3 regions of the Haloleucobacter ellipsoideus genome follow, and region 3 is predicted to be linked to each of the others. Evidence: riboswitches for the same ligand, from Rfam matches in the RefSeq annotation. Region 3 holds a riboswitch; each other region holds the start of a gene.
The links. Region 3 has a riboswitch for thiamine pyrophosphate ahead of ACT6QG_RS05640 (TenA family protein). Riboswitches for the same ligand answer to the same signal wherever they lie in the genome.

Region 1 (4,517 bases), on a different contig from region 3:
GCCTGTGTCGTCGCGCCGATGATCCCGCATCTGGCGGAGGAGTGCTGGAAGCGCCTTGGGCATGATACGCTCATGGCCGAGGCATCCTGGCCGGCCACGGATGCGGCACTGTTGCAGAACGATTCGGTGACCCTGCCGGTGCAGATCAATGGCAAGAAGCGCGATGACATCATCGTCTCGCGCGAGGCGACGGTGGCGGAGATTGAAGCCGCCGTGCTGGAGCTGGAAAATGTGCAGCGGGCGCTTGAAGGGCGCACGCCCAAGCGTATTATCGTGGTGCCGCAGAGGATCGTGAATGTCGTCGTCTGACACAGCCCGCAACGGCGCCGCTCGTCCGGTGTCTTCCCAGTTTTCCGCCACCCGCCCGGCGCGCCAGCGCGCCGCCGGCTGGGTGGTGGCAGCCCGTCTTGCGTTTGTCGGGGTCGCCTCCGCCGCGCTGGCAGGGTGTTTCCAGCCCATGTACGCCGCCGGCAACACCGCGACCGGTGGCCTGGATGTGCGCGAGAAATTGCAGGAGGTCAACGTCCTTGCCATTCAGGGCCGGACCGGCCATGAGCTGCGCAATGACCTGATCTACGCCTTCCAGGGCGGTGGGTCGAACCCTGAGGATGGGCCGCTCCAGCTCTTCGTCAAGGTCACCCCCTCCAAGTCGAGCGCCATCGTCAACAAGCGCTCCGGCCTGCCCGAGAACGAGATCATCCGTCTCAAGGCGGAATGGAGACTGGTGCGGGCGGATGATGACAAGAAGATTCCGCTGGTGAAGGGTACGGCCAATGGCACGGCCACCATTGATGCCAGCTATCAGCGCTTCGCCAATTACAGTGCATCGCAGGATGCGGAAATCCGTGCCGCGCGTATCGTGACCGAGGCGATCAAGACCCAGCTCGTCGGCTATTTCCTGCGCCCGGCGCCTACGGGCAAATAGCCCATGGTTGCCGTGCGCCCCGGCGATGCCGAGGCGGTTCTTGCCCGGCGTGATCCGGGCAAGAATGTCGTGCTCCTTTTCGGCCCGGATATCGGCCTTGTGCGTGAGCGCGCCGATGCGCTGGTGCGCGCTGTCGTGACGGATGCCAGCGATCCCTTCGCCCTTGTGCGTCTGGAGGGGGATGAGCTGTCAGCCGATCCGCGCCGGCTGATTGACGAAACCAGCACCATCGGCCTGTTTGGCGGCGAACGGGTCATCCGGGTTCGGGCTGGCGCGCGCAATATCGTGCCGGCGCTCAAGCCCGTGCTGGAGGGGCCGCCCGGTGCGCTGGTGGTGGTGGAGGCCGCAGACCTCAAGCGGGGCGCGCCCCTGCGCAATCTGTGCGAATCCGCTTCCAACGCGCTCGCCATCGCCTGCTATGCCGATACCCAGCGTGACCTTGCCCGGCTGGTGGACAGCATGCTGGCGGAAGCCGGCCTGACCATAGACCGGGATGCGCGCGAGCTTCTCGTCTCCCTCATCGGGGGGGACAGGCTGGCCTCGCGCGGGGAAATCGCCAAGCTGGCCCTTTATGCCATGGGCAATGGCCGCGTGACGCTGGAGGATGTGCGCGTCATCATCGGTGATGCCTCCGCCCTTGCGCTGGATGATGTCGTCGACTCGGCCCTTTCCGGTGACACGAAAGGCGCGGTGGTGGCGCTGGCAAAGGCCTTTGGCGCTGCCACCCGGCCGGATGCGGTGCTGGGTGCCCTTTTGCGCGGGCTTTCCGCGCTTCACCACATGGCATTGCAGATGGAAGGCGGCCTGAGTGCGGACCGGGTGGTGGAGAAAGCGCGCCCGCAGATCCACTTTTCCCGCCGCCCCAAAATCGAGAAGGCCTTGCGCGCCTTTGGTGCGGAGCGGTGCCTGAAGGCCATGCTGGCGGTGGATGAGGCCATTCTTGCCGCCCGTCGCAATGCCGCTCTCGCCCCCGCGATTTGCGAGCGCACAGTCCTGCAGGTGGCGCAACAGGCGGCCCACCGCCGCGTCTAGCGCCTCTGCGGCAAGACTGCCCTTGCCGCCAGCCATCATGACATGAGATAATGCGGTTTCGGCCTGGGGTGCCGCACCGCGCGGCTGAGATCATACCCATCGAACCTGTCTGGATCATGCCAGCGTAGGGAGGTTGCCGATGAGCGCCAGCTTGTCGTCCCATTCAATATCGTCCCCCCTCTCCGCCCGGAAGGCGCGTCCGCGTGTCGCCATTGTCGGAGCCGGGGTCATGGGCTTGTCCATCGGCTGGCGTCTGGCCCAGGCTGGCTGTGCGGTGGAAATCTTCGATGCCGGCGTGGCCGGCCAGGGCGCCAGCCATGCAGCGGCCGGCATGCTGGCCGCCTGCGCGGAAGTGGAGCCGGGTGAGGAGCGGTTGCTGGATCTGAACCGCGCCAGCCAGAAGCTGTGGCCGCAATTTGCGGCGGATCTGGAAGCCGCCTCCGGCGAAAGCGTCGATCTGCGCACCGAGGGCATCATCACCGTGGGGCTGACTGCGGATGATGGCGCGAAGCTGCGCCACCTCTATACGCTTCAGCAGGCGCTGGGGCTGCCGGTGGAGTGGCTCAATCCGGCCGAGGCCCGTCGCCGTGAGCCGCATCTGGCCACGCGCCTTTCCGGGGCCATTCTCACGCTTGAGGATCATCAGGTCGATAACCGCAAGGTGGTGATCGCCCTGAAGGCGGCCCTCGGGAAGGCCGGCGTGGCACTGCATGAGCATTGCCCGGTGAGCCGGGTGGAGACGGAAGGGGGCCGGGTGCGCGGCATCATTGCCGGGGAACGGCAGGTTGCGGCGGATGTGGTGGTGCTGGCGGCCGGGGCATGGAGCCGGGGCGTGGAGATTGCCCCCGCGCCCGCATTGCCCGTGCGCCCGGTCAAGGGGCAGATGCTGGCGGTGCAGATGGACCCTGAGGCCCCCCTGCTGAACCATGTGGTCTGGGGGCCGGGCATCTATCTCACCCCGCGTCGTGATGGCCGCCTCATTCTGGGCGCGACGACGGAGGAGAAGGGCTTTGACACGCAGATCACGGCCGGCGGGCAGCTGGCCCTGCTGACCCATGCCTGGCGTGTGCTGCCCACCATCGAGGAACTGCCGATCATCGAGCAATGGGTCGGCTTCCGCCCGGGCAGCCGGGATGATGCCCCCATATTGGGGCCAAGCGCGGAGGTGGACGGGCTGGTCTATGCCACGGGCCACCATCGCAATGGCATTCTGCTGCTGCCGGTCACGGCGCAGGCCATTGCCCGTTTCGTGCTGGATGGCGTGCTGGATGATGTGGTGCAGCCCTTTGGCGCGGCCCGTTTCAACCGGCCGGCCGCGGCGGAATGCGTGTGAAGGGAATGTGAAATGGTGTCGCTGAAGGTGAATGGAGCCGAAGAGCAGCTTCAGGTGGCCACGGTGGCAGAGCTGCTTGAGCTGAAGGGCATGTCGCTGGACCAGAAGGGCATCGCCGTGGCGCTGAACAGCGCCGTGGTGCCGCGCCGGACATGGCGCGAGACCCGACTGAAGAATGGCGATGAAATCGAGATCATTACGGCCCGCCAGGGCGGTTGAGACAGGGCAGGACAAAACGTGAGCACGCAGAACGACCCGCTCGTGATTGCCGGGCGGACCTTCAATTCCCGCCTGTTTCTGGGCACGGCGGGCTATCCCAACCAGCAGGTGTTTCTGGATGCGCTGGAGGCTTCGGGAGCGCAGATGGCGACAGCCTCCATCCGCCGCATCTCCCTCTCCGGCTATGAGGAGAGCCTGACGGATCTTCTCACCGGCCGGGTGCATATCCTGCCCAATACCGCCGGCTGCCAGACCGCGAAGGACGCCATCCTCACCGCGGAACTTGCCCGCGAGGCGCTGGAGACGGACTGGGTGAAGCTGGAGGTGATCGGCGATCGCGAGCTGCTCTACCCGAATGTGGAAGAGCTGCTGAAGGCGACGGAAGAGCTGGTCAATCGCGGCTTTGTGGTGCTGCCCTATTGCAATGATGACCCGGTGACCTGCCAGAAGCTGGCGGATCTGGGGGCGGCGACCGTGATGCCGCTGGGGTCGATGATCGGCACGGGGCTGGGCATTGCCAATCCGCACATGATCGAGCTCATCTGCGCCCGCTCGCCGGTTCCGGTGGTGCTGGATGCGGGTCTGGGCACGGCTTCCGATGCCGCGCAGGCCATGGAACTGGGCTGTTCCGCCGTGCTGCTGAATACCGCCGTTTCCAAGGCGCTGGACCCGGTGAACATGGCCCGCGCCTTCCGTTTCGGGGTTGAGGCCGGGCGGCTGGCGCATCTGTCCGGGCGCATTCCGAAGAAGCTGCATGCGGAAGCATCCAGCCCCGAATTCGGGCTGATCGGCGGCTGAGCATGGACCGGAGCCTGCCTTGCCCGCCATTGCTGCTGATTACAGACCGCACACAGGTGCGGGGTGATCTTGCGGCGGTGGTGGAGGCGGCCTGTGCGGGGGGCTGCCGCTGGGTGAGCATCCGCGAGAAGGATCTGCCGGAGGCTGAGATTGCGGCGCTCTTCTCCCGCCTGCGCGCCGTGACAGCGCCCTGTGGCGCGGTGCTCACTT
Region 2 (4,517 bases), on a different contig from region 3:
ACACCGCGCTTCGTGCATACGCTGAACGGGTCCGGCGTTGCGGTTGGCCGTGCACTGGTGGCTGTACTTGAAAACTACCAGCAGGAGAATGGCACGGTTGCCGTTCCGGATGCTCTCGCCCCTTATATGGGCGGTCTGAAGGTCATCGAGAAGCTGTCCTGATCGCGGGCTGCGATACGAGAGAGCAGGGAGATCCCATGCGTATTCTGGTCACCAATGATGATGGCATCAATGCACCGGGCATTGATGTTTGCGCGCGCATCGCCAGTGAGTTTTCAGATGATGTGTGGGTTGTTGGGCCAGAAACGGACCAGTCCGGTGTGGCCCACTCCCTTTCGCTTTCGGACCCGTTGCGCCTGCGCCAGATTGGACCGCGCCGCTTCGCGGTGAAGGGCACGCCGACGGATTGCGTCATTCTTGCCGTGCGCCAGCTCATGAGTGACAATCCGCCGGATCTGGTGCTTTCGGGCGTCAATCGCGGGCAGAATATCGCGGAGGATGTGAGCTATTCCGGCACGGTGGCGGGCGCGATCGAGGGGACCATTCTTGGCATTCCCTCCATTGCCTTCTCTCAGGCGATCAATTTCGCCAGCCGGGCCAATCCCAGCTATGCGGCGGCAGAGGCCCATGGCGGCCGTGTGGTGCGCATGCTGCTGGAAGAGGGCATTCCCGCCGGCATCGTGATGAATGTGAACTTCCCGGATTGCGCGCCGGATGCGGTGAAGGGGGTTGTCGCCACCTCGCAGGGCAAGCGCGACCAGCAGATCATGCGCATTGATCCGCGCTATGATGGGCGGGGCATTCCCTATTACTGGATCGCTTTTGACCGCGCCCGCCCGCAGACCGCGCCCGGTTCCGATCTGCGCGCTATCGAGGAAGGGCGCATTTCCGTGACCCCCCTTCGCCTCGACATGACCGATGAGCCGCTGATGACACGCCTTGCCCTGGTGTTTTCGGGCAAGTGATGCGTCTGCATGTGATCGTTTCACTCTAACCGTTTGCGAAGGCTGATCCGGTCCTCAGGTCATGGCGGACGGTATGTTCCCCGATCATCATGTTGAGCCTGTGCCGGGGCGCCCCGGCACAGGCTTTTTTCATTCCGCTGCCGGAGGAGGGGCGACCTCGGGTGCAGCCTGATAGATTTCGCTGCCGCTCTCGCGGAAGCGCTGGGCCATGTCTGCCATGCCCTTTGCCGCCACATTGTCCGCCTCGGCCCGGGCAATGTCGCCGGCCTCGATCTTCAGCTCCTGCGAGATCTTCATGGAGCAGAATTTCGGTCCGCACATGGAACAGAAATGCGCCACCTTGGCGCCTTCCGCAGGGAGCGTTTCATCATGGAAGCGCTCGGCGGTCTCAGGGTCCAGAGAGATTGCGAACTGGTCACGCCAGCGGAAGGTGAAGCGGGCGCGGGAGAGGGCATCGTCCCGGATGCGTGCGGCCGGGTGGCCCTTGGCCAGATCGGCTGCATGGGCCGCGATCTTGTAGGAGATCACGCCGGTTTTCACATCATCCCGATCCGGCAGGCCCAGATGTTCCTTCGGCGTGACGTAGCACAGCATGGCCGTGCCAAACCAGCCGATCATCGCCGCGCCGATGGCGGAGGAGATATGGTCATAACCGGGGGAGATGTCCGTCACGAGCGGGCCAAGCGTATAGAAGGGTGCCTCGTGACACACCTTGAGCTGCTTCTCCACATTCTCGCGAATGAGGTGGAGCGGCACATGGCCGGGGCCTTCAATCATCACCTGGCAATCATGCTTCCAGGCAATTTCGGTCAGCTCGCCCAGCGTCTCCAGCTCGGCGAACTGCGCGGCATCATTGGCATCGGCAATGGAGCCGGGGCGCAGGCCGTCGCCGAGCGAGAAGGAGATGTCATAAGCCGCGAGAATTTCGCACAGCTCCTCGAAATTCTCGTACAGGAAGCTCTCCTTGTGGTGGGCCAGACACCACTTGGCCATGATGGAGCCCCCGCGCGAGACGATGCCGGTCACCCGGTCTGCCGTCAGCGGCACGAAGGGCAGGCGCACGCCGGCATGGACGGTCATATAGTCCACGCCCTGCTCGGCCTGCTCGATCACCGTATCGCGGAAGACTTCCCAGTTCAGGTCCTCGGCAACGCCGTTCACCTTCTCCAGCGCCTGATAGATCGGCACGGTACCGATCGGCACCGGGGAGTTGCGGATGATCCATTCGCGGATGGTGTGGATGTTCTTGCCCGTGGACAGGTCCATCACCGTATCGGCACCCCAGCGGGTGGACCAGACCAGCTTGTCCACCTCTTCCGCCACGCCCGAGGTGACGGCGGAATTGCCGATATTGGCATTGATCTTCACAAGGAAGTTCCGGCCAATCGCCATCGGCTCGATTTCAGGATGGTTGATATTGGCGGGAATGATGGCACGGCCACGGGCCACTTCCTCGCGCACGAATTCCGGGGTGATCTCGGCGGGAATGGCCGCGCCCAGTCCCATCGCCCGGTGGCGGGGATGCGCGCCACCATTGGCTGCCGCGAGATTCTCGCGGGCGGCCACATATTCCATTTCCGGGGTGATGATGCCGGCCCGGGCATAGGCCATCTGGGTGGGGCGCTTGCCGGGTCTGGCACGCAGGGGCTTGCGCCCCTCAAGGTTGAACTGCGGCAGGGCGGATTCCTGCCCCGCCTTCAGCCCGTTATCTTCCGGGCGAATGGCCCGGCCTTCCACTTCCTCAACATCCCCGCGCTCGCGAATCCATTTCGCGCGCAACTGGGGCAGGCCCTTGGTCAGGTCGATGACCGCCCCAGGATCGGTATAGGGGCCGGAGGTGTCATAGACACGCAGCGGCTTTTCCTCCGGATCAGAAATCGAGATCTCGCGCATCGCCACGCGGACATCCGGGCGGCCGGTTTCCAGATACACCTTGCGGGACTGGGGCAGGGGGCCAGTCGTCACTTTGAGCGACGAGGTGGAGGCTTCATCAAGCACTTGCGGTTCTCCTACAAGCTGGCTCGCGCGGACAGGCCGCGCGGCGGGCAAAGTGAGAGCCGGGATTCAAGCTACAGGAGGCGGGCACGACAGACGCGCAACGGTGCCGGGGACACAGTTCGCAAAGCCGCGCGGGTTCCGATCCCTTCGCCGGTATGACCCGGATCAGGTTCGAAGGGTCAACGCGGTGCCGGAAAGCCATATGGCGTTCAGGCGATGCGAAATCTCAGCCCCATCTCGGGACCCCCCTTGGAACAATGCGAGTGTGGGCTGAAGCGGAAGAGAAAGTCAACGCCTGACAGATGGCGGATGCATGAAACGCGCATATTAGCAGGAGATGGCGGAAAAGTGCTAAGGGAGGGCAGGCGGCCCCGGCCGCACATCTGTTTTTCAGGTTCTGCCTCACCATGCAGCAATATCTCGACTTGATGCGCCGTATTCTCGATGAGGGCGTGCGCAAGGATGACCGCACCGGCACCGGAACCTTCTCCATCTTCGGGCACCAGATGCGGTTTGATCTGTCCCGGGGCTTCCCGCTGGTGACAACGAAGAAGCTGCATCTGCGCTCCATCATTCATGAGCTGCTGTGGTTTCTCGCCGGCGATACCAATGTGCGCTATCTGCGGGAAAATGGCGTCAGCATCTGGGATGAGTGGGCGGATGAGAAGGGCGATCTCGGCCCGGTTTACGGGCACCAGTGGCGCTCCTGGCCGAAGCCTGATGGCGGGGTGATCGACCAGATCGCCGATGTGGTGGCGCAGATTCGCACCAATCCCGATAGCCGCCGCCTGATCGTCACGGCATGGAACCCGGCGGATGTGCCCAAAATGGCGCTGCCGCCCTGCCATTGCCTGTTCCAGTTCGCGGTGGCGGAAGGCCGGCTTTCCTGCCAGCTCTACCAGCGCTCGGCCGATGTGTTTCTGGGTGTGCCCTTCAATATCGCGTCCTACGCTCTGCTCACCCACATGGTGGCGCAGGTGACCGGGCTGAAGGTGGGGGATTTCATCCACACGCTGGGCGACGCCCATCTCTATAGCAATCATCTGGAACAGGCGCGCCTGCAGCTCCAGCGTCAGCCCCGCGCCTTGCCCCGTCTCCGGCTCAATCCCGCCGTGGATGACCTGTTCGCATTCCGCTTCGGGGACATCTCGATAGAAGACTATGACCCGGAGCCGGCTATTCGTGCGCCTGTGGCAGTGTAGTTCTTTCTGCCTCTACGTCTTTCTCCGGGCGTGCTCTTGTCATGAAGATGTGTCAAGCTGGCACAACGATGAACCGACTCTGAGGAGAATTCGATGTCCAACGCGGGAAGCCTTTTGGGTCAGTTGCTTGGTGCGGCGCTGAGCAATGGCGGCGTAAGGAACGGGCAGGCGAATTCTGCCAATGGCCTGCCCGGTGCGCTGGGTGATGTGCTGGGGCAGGTGCTCGGCGGCGGGGCCTCTCGCGGCGGCGCCACAGGCGGAGCCGGTGGCCTTGGGGATCTTCTCGGGCAGGTTCTGGGCGGGGCGACATCGCGCGGCAGCGGCAACAGCCAGACCGGGCCTTCCGGTGGCT
Region 3 (4,517 bases):
TGGAACGGCGCGCCGCCAAGCACCACCGGCATGGTGCCGATGACCGGATCGAAGGAAGTGGAATAGCTGACATAAGGCGCAATGCCATTATCGAACAGATAGGTGAGCCCCAGACGCCCGGTCAGCGCCTCATCATCCTGATCCTGTTCCGTGATGCCGAAATTGGTCACATTGGTGGTATCGACCGAGGCCCAGTCCTGCCGCAGACCGGCAGTGAGCACCCATTTGTCGAGCTTCACCTGGTCCTGCACATACAGGCCCATCTGGCTCATGTCACCGCTGAGGTGCGACATGTACCAAGGCTGGTGCATGATCGGCATGCCGGTATTGGGGAACAGCAGGCTGATATTCGGCGCGGTGCCGAATTCGACAGTCCGCGTCTGGTCGAAATAGCGATAATCAAAGCCCACCAGCAAGGTGTGAGACAGCGGGCCGGTCTCGAACCGGCCCTCAAGCTGGTTATCGATGGAAATCGTGTCCTGGTTCTCATAGTTGGGCGAGGTTCCGCGCGCCACCTGGGTCGGGGCGCCCGGCACAAGAGAACTGTAATAGATGTTCTTATAATCCCAGGTCAGCTTCATATACTGGGCGTTCTGGCGCACTTCCCAGTTGTCGTTCAGCTTGTGGCTGAACTCATAGCCGATGGTGGCCATGGTGCGGTGCGAGCTGTCATAGTTGGTGTCGCCCAGAAACATGCTGCGCGGCAGCAGGTTGCGGAACGGCTTGACCGTATATTCCACCGGCAGCCCCACCGGCGTGCCGGCCTCATCATACTGGATGTTCGCCAACACCGTGAAGGAGGTCTGGTCATTCGGCCGCCAGGTGAATGTGGGCGCGAAGAACAGACGATTGTCGCTCACATCATCCGTCTGCATGCCGCTGGAACGCGCCAGACCGGTCAGGCGGTAGGAGAATTCCGGCGACAGCAGCCCGCCCACATCGAACGCCCCGACATAACGCTCAAAACTGCCGATTTCCCCGCGCACCTCGGCAAAATTCGTGAAGGTGGCGCGCTTGGACACCAGATCAATCAGGCCGCCGGGGTTCCCCTGCCCGTACAGCACCGATGCCGGACCGAGCAGAATATCAATACGCTCAAGACCATAAGGCTCGAATGCAATGGCCCCGAAATCCCGCATGAACTTGAGACTGTTGAGATACACGCTCTTGGAAGCTGAAAACCCTCTGATGAGTGGCGAATCGAACCGCGGGTCCGTGCCAAGCGTATGGCCCACCACACCCACGGAATAATCCAGCGCCTGACCGATATTCTGCACGCCGCGCACGTCCATCTGATCCCGCGTGACCACGGAAACGGACTGCGGAATTTCAATCAGCGGCGTTTCGGTCTTGGAGCCGGCCTGCGTGATGCGCGCGACAAAGCCATCGACAGGGCCGGTCGCGGTTTCGCCCGCGCCCTCCACATCGACCTGCTGAAGCTCGATGACATTGCCATTCTGATCGACCGCCTGCCCGGCAGACTGCGCCATGGCCGGCCCGGATATCATCGCCGCGCCCACAACTGCCCCCATGGCAACGCCACAGAACAGCACAGACCTGTGCAGCAAGTGCCTGTCTAGCGGATCGCCGATCTTGTTCATGTCATCACCTGCACGCCATTGCGCTCAATTAAGAACTATTAAAAAGTAACAGTCTGGTCTTGCAGACGTCGACTACTGCCCTCATAGCAATGGCTTGTGCGAACGGATTGTCTGTTCCTCTTGCGCTTTGACAATTTTTGTCATGATATTGCATCGGATTTCCATATTGAACAGGCCTTGTGCCTGAAATGGACCGCTTCAAAACTACTCTGGGCAGGACACGGCACGCGCAACCGGATGGAGGCGCGCAACGCAGAGAATGCAGCACATGACCTTTCAACCGCGCATGACCTCCTCGATTGAAGGCATCACAATCCTTGAGGATTTGCGCTGGCGGCGCTGGAACGGCGTGGTTGCGGATGTGTGGCATGTACACTGCGCGGCCGGTGCGCGCGGGGAATATATCTCGCACGATGCCCGCCTGTTTGTCGTGCTCGACCAGAGCGAAACGGGCACCCAGGTACGACTGACCGGGCCGGATACCAATCTCAGCGCCAGCCGCGCGCCCCGCCACATGAGCTTCGTGCCCGCCGGCATGCCGCTCTGGTCCCGCATCGAGAAACCGGGCCAGTTGCGCCATCTCGACCTGCATTTCGATATTGACACCCTCTCCCGCCGCCTTGGCGAGGATCTCGATGAGGATGTGCTCTCCACTCCCCGGCTCGATTTCACTGACAACCGCATCCATGGCCTTGCCCGCCTGATCGCGCAGGAGTGCATGGAGCCGGACAGCCGCCATGACCTGTATGGTGACGGGCTGATGCTGGCCCTGTTCATTGACCTTATGAAACTGGGCCCCACCCCGTCCTCGCGCCGTTCCGCTCTCTCCCCCCGGCAGCTCAAGCGGGTACAGGGCTTCATCGAGGACAACTGCATGCGCAACATCCGCATGCAGGAACTGGCGGAACTGACAGAGCTGTCGCAGTCCTATTTCAGCCATGCCTTCAAGGCCGCCACCGGCCTGCCGCCGCACCAGTGGCACATGAAAGTGCGGATGAAGCGCGTGCAGGACATGTTGACGCGCGAAGAGCTTTCGCTGGCAGATATCGCGGCATCCGCCGGCTTTGCCGATCAGGCCCACTTCACCCGCGCCTTCCGCCGCGCCTGCGGCATAACGCCGGCGGCATGGCGGCGGACCCACCGGGGCTGACCCGTCCTTCAGCTTGCGAATGGCCGGGAATCCCAGAAAAATCAGCATTCTGGAACCATTCTCCAAAGCCCGGGTCAAACGTGCGGCGGGTGACAAAGCCCGGGCGATTGCCTACAACAGCCAGACCAAGGGGAGCCCTGCCAAGGGGCTGAGAGACCGCTGGCCCTGCAGCGCGGTGACCCTTCGCACCTGATCCGGATCATGCCGGCGAAGGGATGGGGTTTTTCAGCCAGCCCGGCTTTCTCCCGCCTTCTCGTCGGCCTCACCTTGCTGAGGAAGGAAAACCATGAGCGCGCGCTTCACCGAAACCCTGAGACAGGACAATGCGCAGCTGTGGGCGCAGGCGGTGGACCACCGCTTCGTGCGGGAACTGCTCGACGGCTCCATCGCCAACCCTGTCATGGCACGCTATCTGGTGCAGGATCACCGCTTTCTGGACAGTTTCCTCACCCTGCTGGGCGCCGCCATGGCAACGGCGGACAGTTTCGAGGCGCGGCTGCGCTTTGGCCGCTTTGCCGGCATGGTTTCCAGTGAGGAAAACACCTATTTCCTGCGCGCGTTCGAGGCGCTGGGCGTGGATGAGGCCACCCGGAACAACACACCCGACACCGCACCCACCGCCGGTTTCAAGGCCATCATGCAGGAAGCCGCCACCACCCGCTCCTATGCTGCGGTGCTCTCCGTCCTGAATGTGGCGGAAGGGCTGTATCTGGACTGGGCGGTGAAGGCGAAGCAGCCCCTGCCCGCCAGCTTTGTACATGCCGAATGGATCATCCTGCATGACAACCCGGACTTCCGCGCTTTCGTCGCCTTCCTGCGCGATGAGCTGGACCGGGTGGGGCCGGCGGAGGCTGATGTGAGCCACGATTTCTTCCGCCGTGCTGTCCGTCTGGAGCGTGATTTCTTCGATGCAGCCTATGAGGGCGAGAACTAGACATGGACATTTTCGACCGTCTGAAAGCCGCGGCGGCGGATGACTGGCGCAGCTATGTGGACCATTCCTTCGTCCGCCAATTGGGTGCGGGCACCCTGCCGCAGGACGCCTTCCGCACATATCTGGTGCAGGACTATCTGTTCCTCATCCAGTTCTCCCGCGCCTGGGCGCTGGCGGCCTACAAGAGCCGCACGCTTGAGGATATCCGCGCGGCGCAGGCGGCCCTTGAAGGCATATTGAACGAAACGGAGCTGCATGTGCGCCTGTGCGGGCGCTGGGGGCTTTCCCCGGCCGATATTGCCGCTGCGCCCGAGCATCAGGCCACCATTGCCTATACCCGCTATGTGCTGGATTGCGGGGCGGCCGGAGACCTGCTCGAACTGCATGTGGCGCTGGCTCCCTGCGTCATCGGCTATGCCGAGATTGGCAATGCGCTCACCGCCAATGGACGCGAATTGCCGGGAGATCATCCCTATCGGGAATGGATTCTTGAATATGCGGGTGAGGCCTATCAGGGTGTGGCCTCTGCCGCGCGCCGCCATCTGGATCAACTGGCCGCCCGCTCCATGACAGAACAGCGCTTCAGCGAACTGGCCGCGATCTTCGCCAAGGCCACGCGACTGGAGGCGGACTTCTGGCAAATGGGGCTGGATCTGGGCCGCTGACAACGACGGACCACTGAAAACAGAAAGGCCACACCGGGGCAACGGCGCGGCCTTTTTCTTCATCCACCTGCCCCATGCCTCAGCTTCTGGCATCCTCCAGAATCATCTGCGCGGCCTTTTCGGCAATCATCAGGGTGGGGGAGTTGGTGTTGCCGGAGGTGATGGTC

Region 1: it holds a riboswitch for thiamine pyrophosphate, as region 3 does, so the genes downstream of both, thiO (glycine oxidase ThiO) here and ACT6QG_RS05640 (TenA family protein) in region 3, are expected to answer to the same signal.
Region 2: it holds a riboswitch for thiamine pyrophosphate, as region 3 does, so the genes downstream of both, thiC (phosphomethylpyrimidine synthase ThiC) here and ACT6QG_RS05640 (TenA family protein) in region 3, are expected to answer to the same signal.

The regions. Positions count from the first base shown of each region.
Region 1 covers NZ_JBQWAR010000021.1:245,226-249,742, forward strand. Annotated here, with positions in the region: gene leuS (leucine--tRNA ligase) at 1-309, shown strand, start outside; gene lptE (LPS assembly lipoprotein LptE) at 296-925, shown strand; gene holA (DNA polymerase III subunit delta) at 929-1,957, shown strand; TPP riboswitch at 2,012-2,105, shown strand; gene thiO (glycine oxidase ThiO) at 2,097-3,290, shown strand; gene thiS (sulfur carrier protein ThiS) at 3,303-3,509, shown strand; gene ACT6QG_RS15585 (thiazole synthase) at 3,528-4,307, shown strand; gene ACT6QG_RS15590 (thiamine phosphate synthase) at 4,310-4,517, shown strand, end outside.
Region 2 covers NZ_JBQWAR010000008.1:16,857-21,373, reverse strand. Annotated here, with positions in the region: gene serS (serine--tRNA ligase) at 1-162, shown strand, start outside; gene surE (5'/3'-nucleotidase SurE) at 198-965, shown strand; gene thiC (phosphomethylpyrimidine synthase ThiC) at 1,095-2,963, opposite strand; TPP riboswitch at 3,088-3,223, opposite strand; gene ACT6QG_RS00490 (thymidylate synthase) at 3,371-4,165, shown strand; gene ACT6QG_RS00485 (tellurite resistance TerB family protein) at 4,259-4,517, shown strand, end outside.
Region 3 covers NZ_JBQWAR010000017.1:67,027-71,543, reverse strand. Annotated here, with positions in the region: gene ACT6QG_RS05650 (TonB-dependent siderophore receptor) at 1-1,601, opposite strand, end outside; gene ACT6QG_RS05645 (helix-turn-helix domain-containing protein) at 1,870-2,751, shown strand; TPP riboswitch at 2,870-2,984, shown strand; gene ACT6QG_RS05640 (TenA family protein) at 3,038-3,685, shown strand; gene ACT6QG_RS05635 (TenA family protein) at 3,688-4,350, shown strand; gene ACT6QG_RS05630 (GMC family oxidoreductase) at 4,430-4,517, opposite strand, start outside.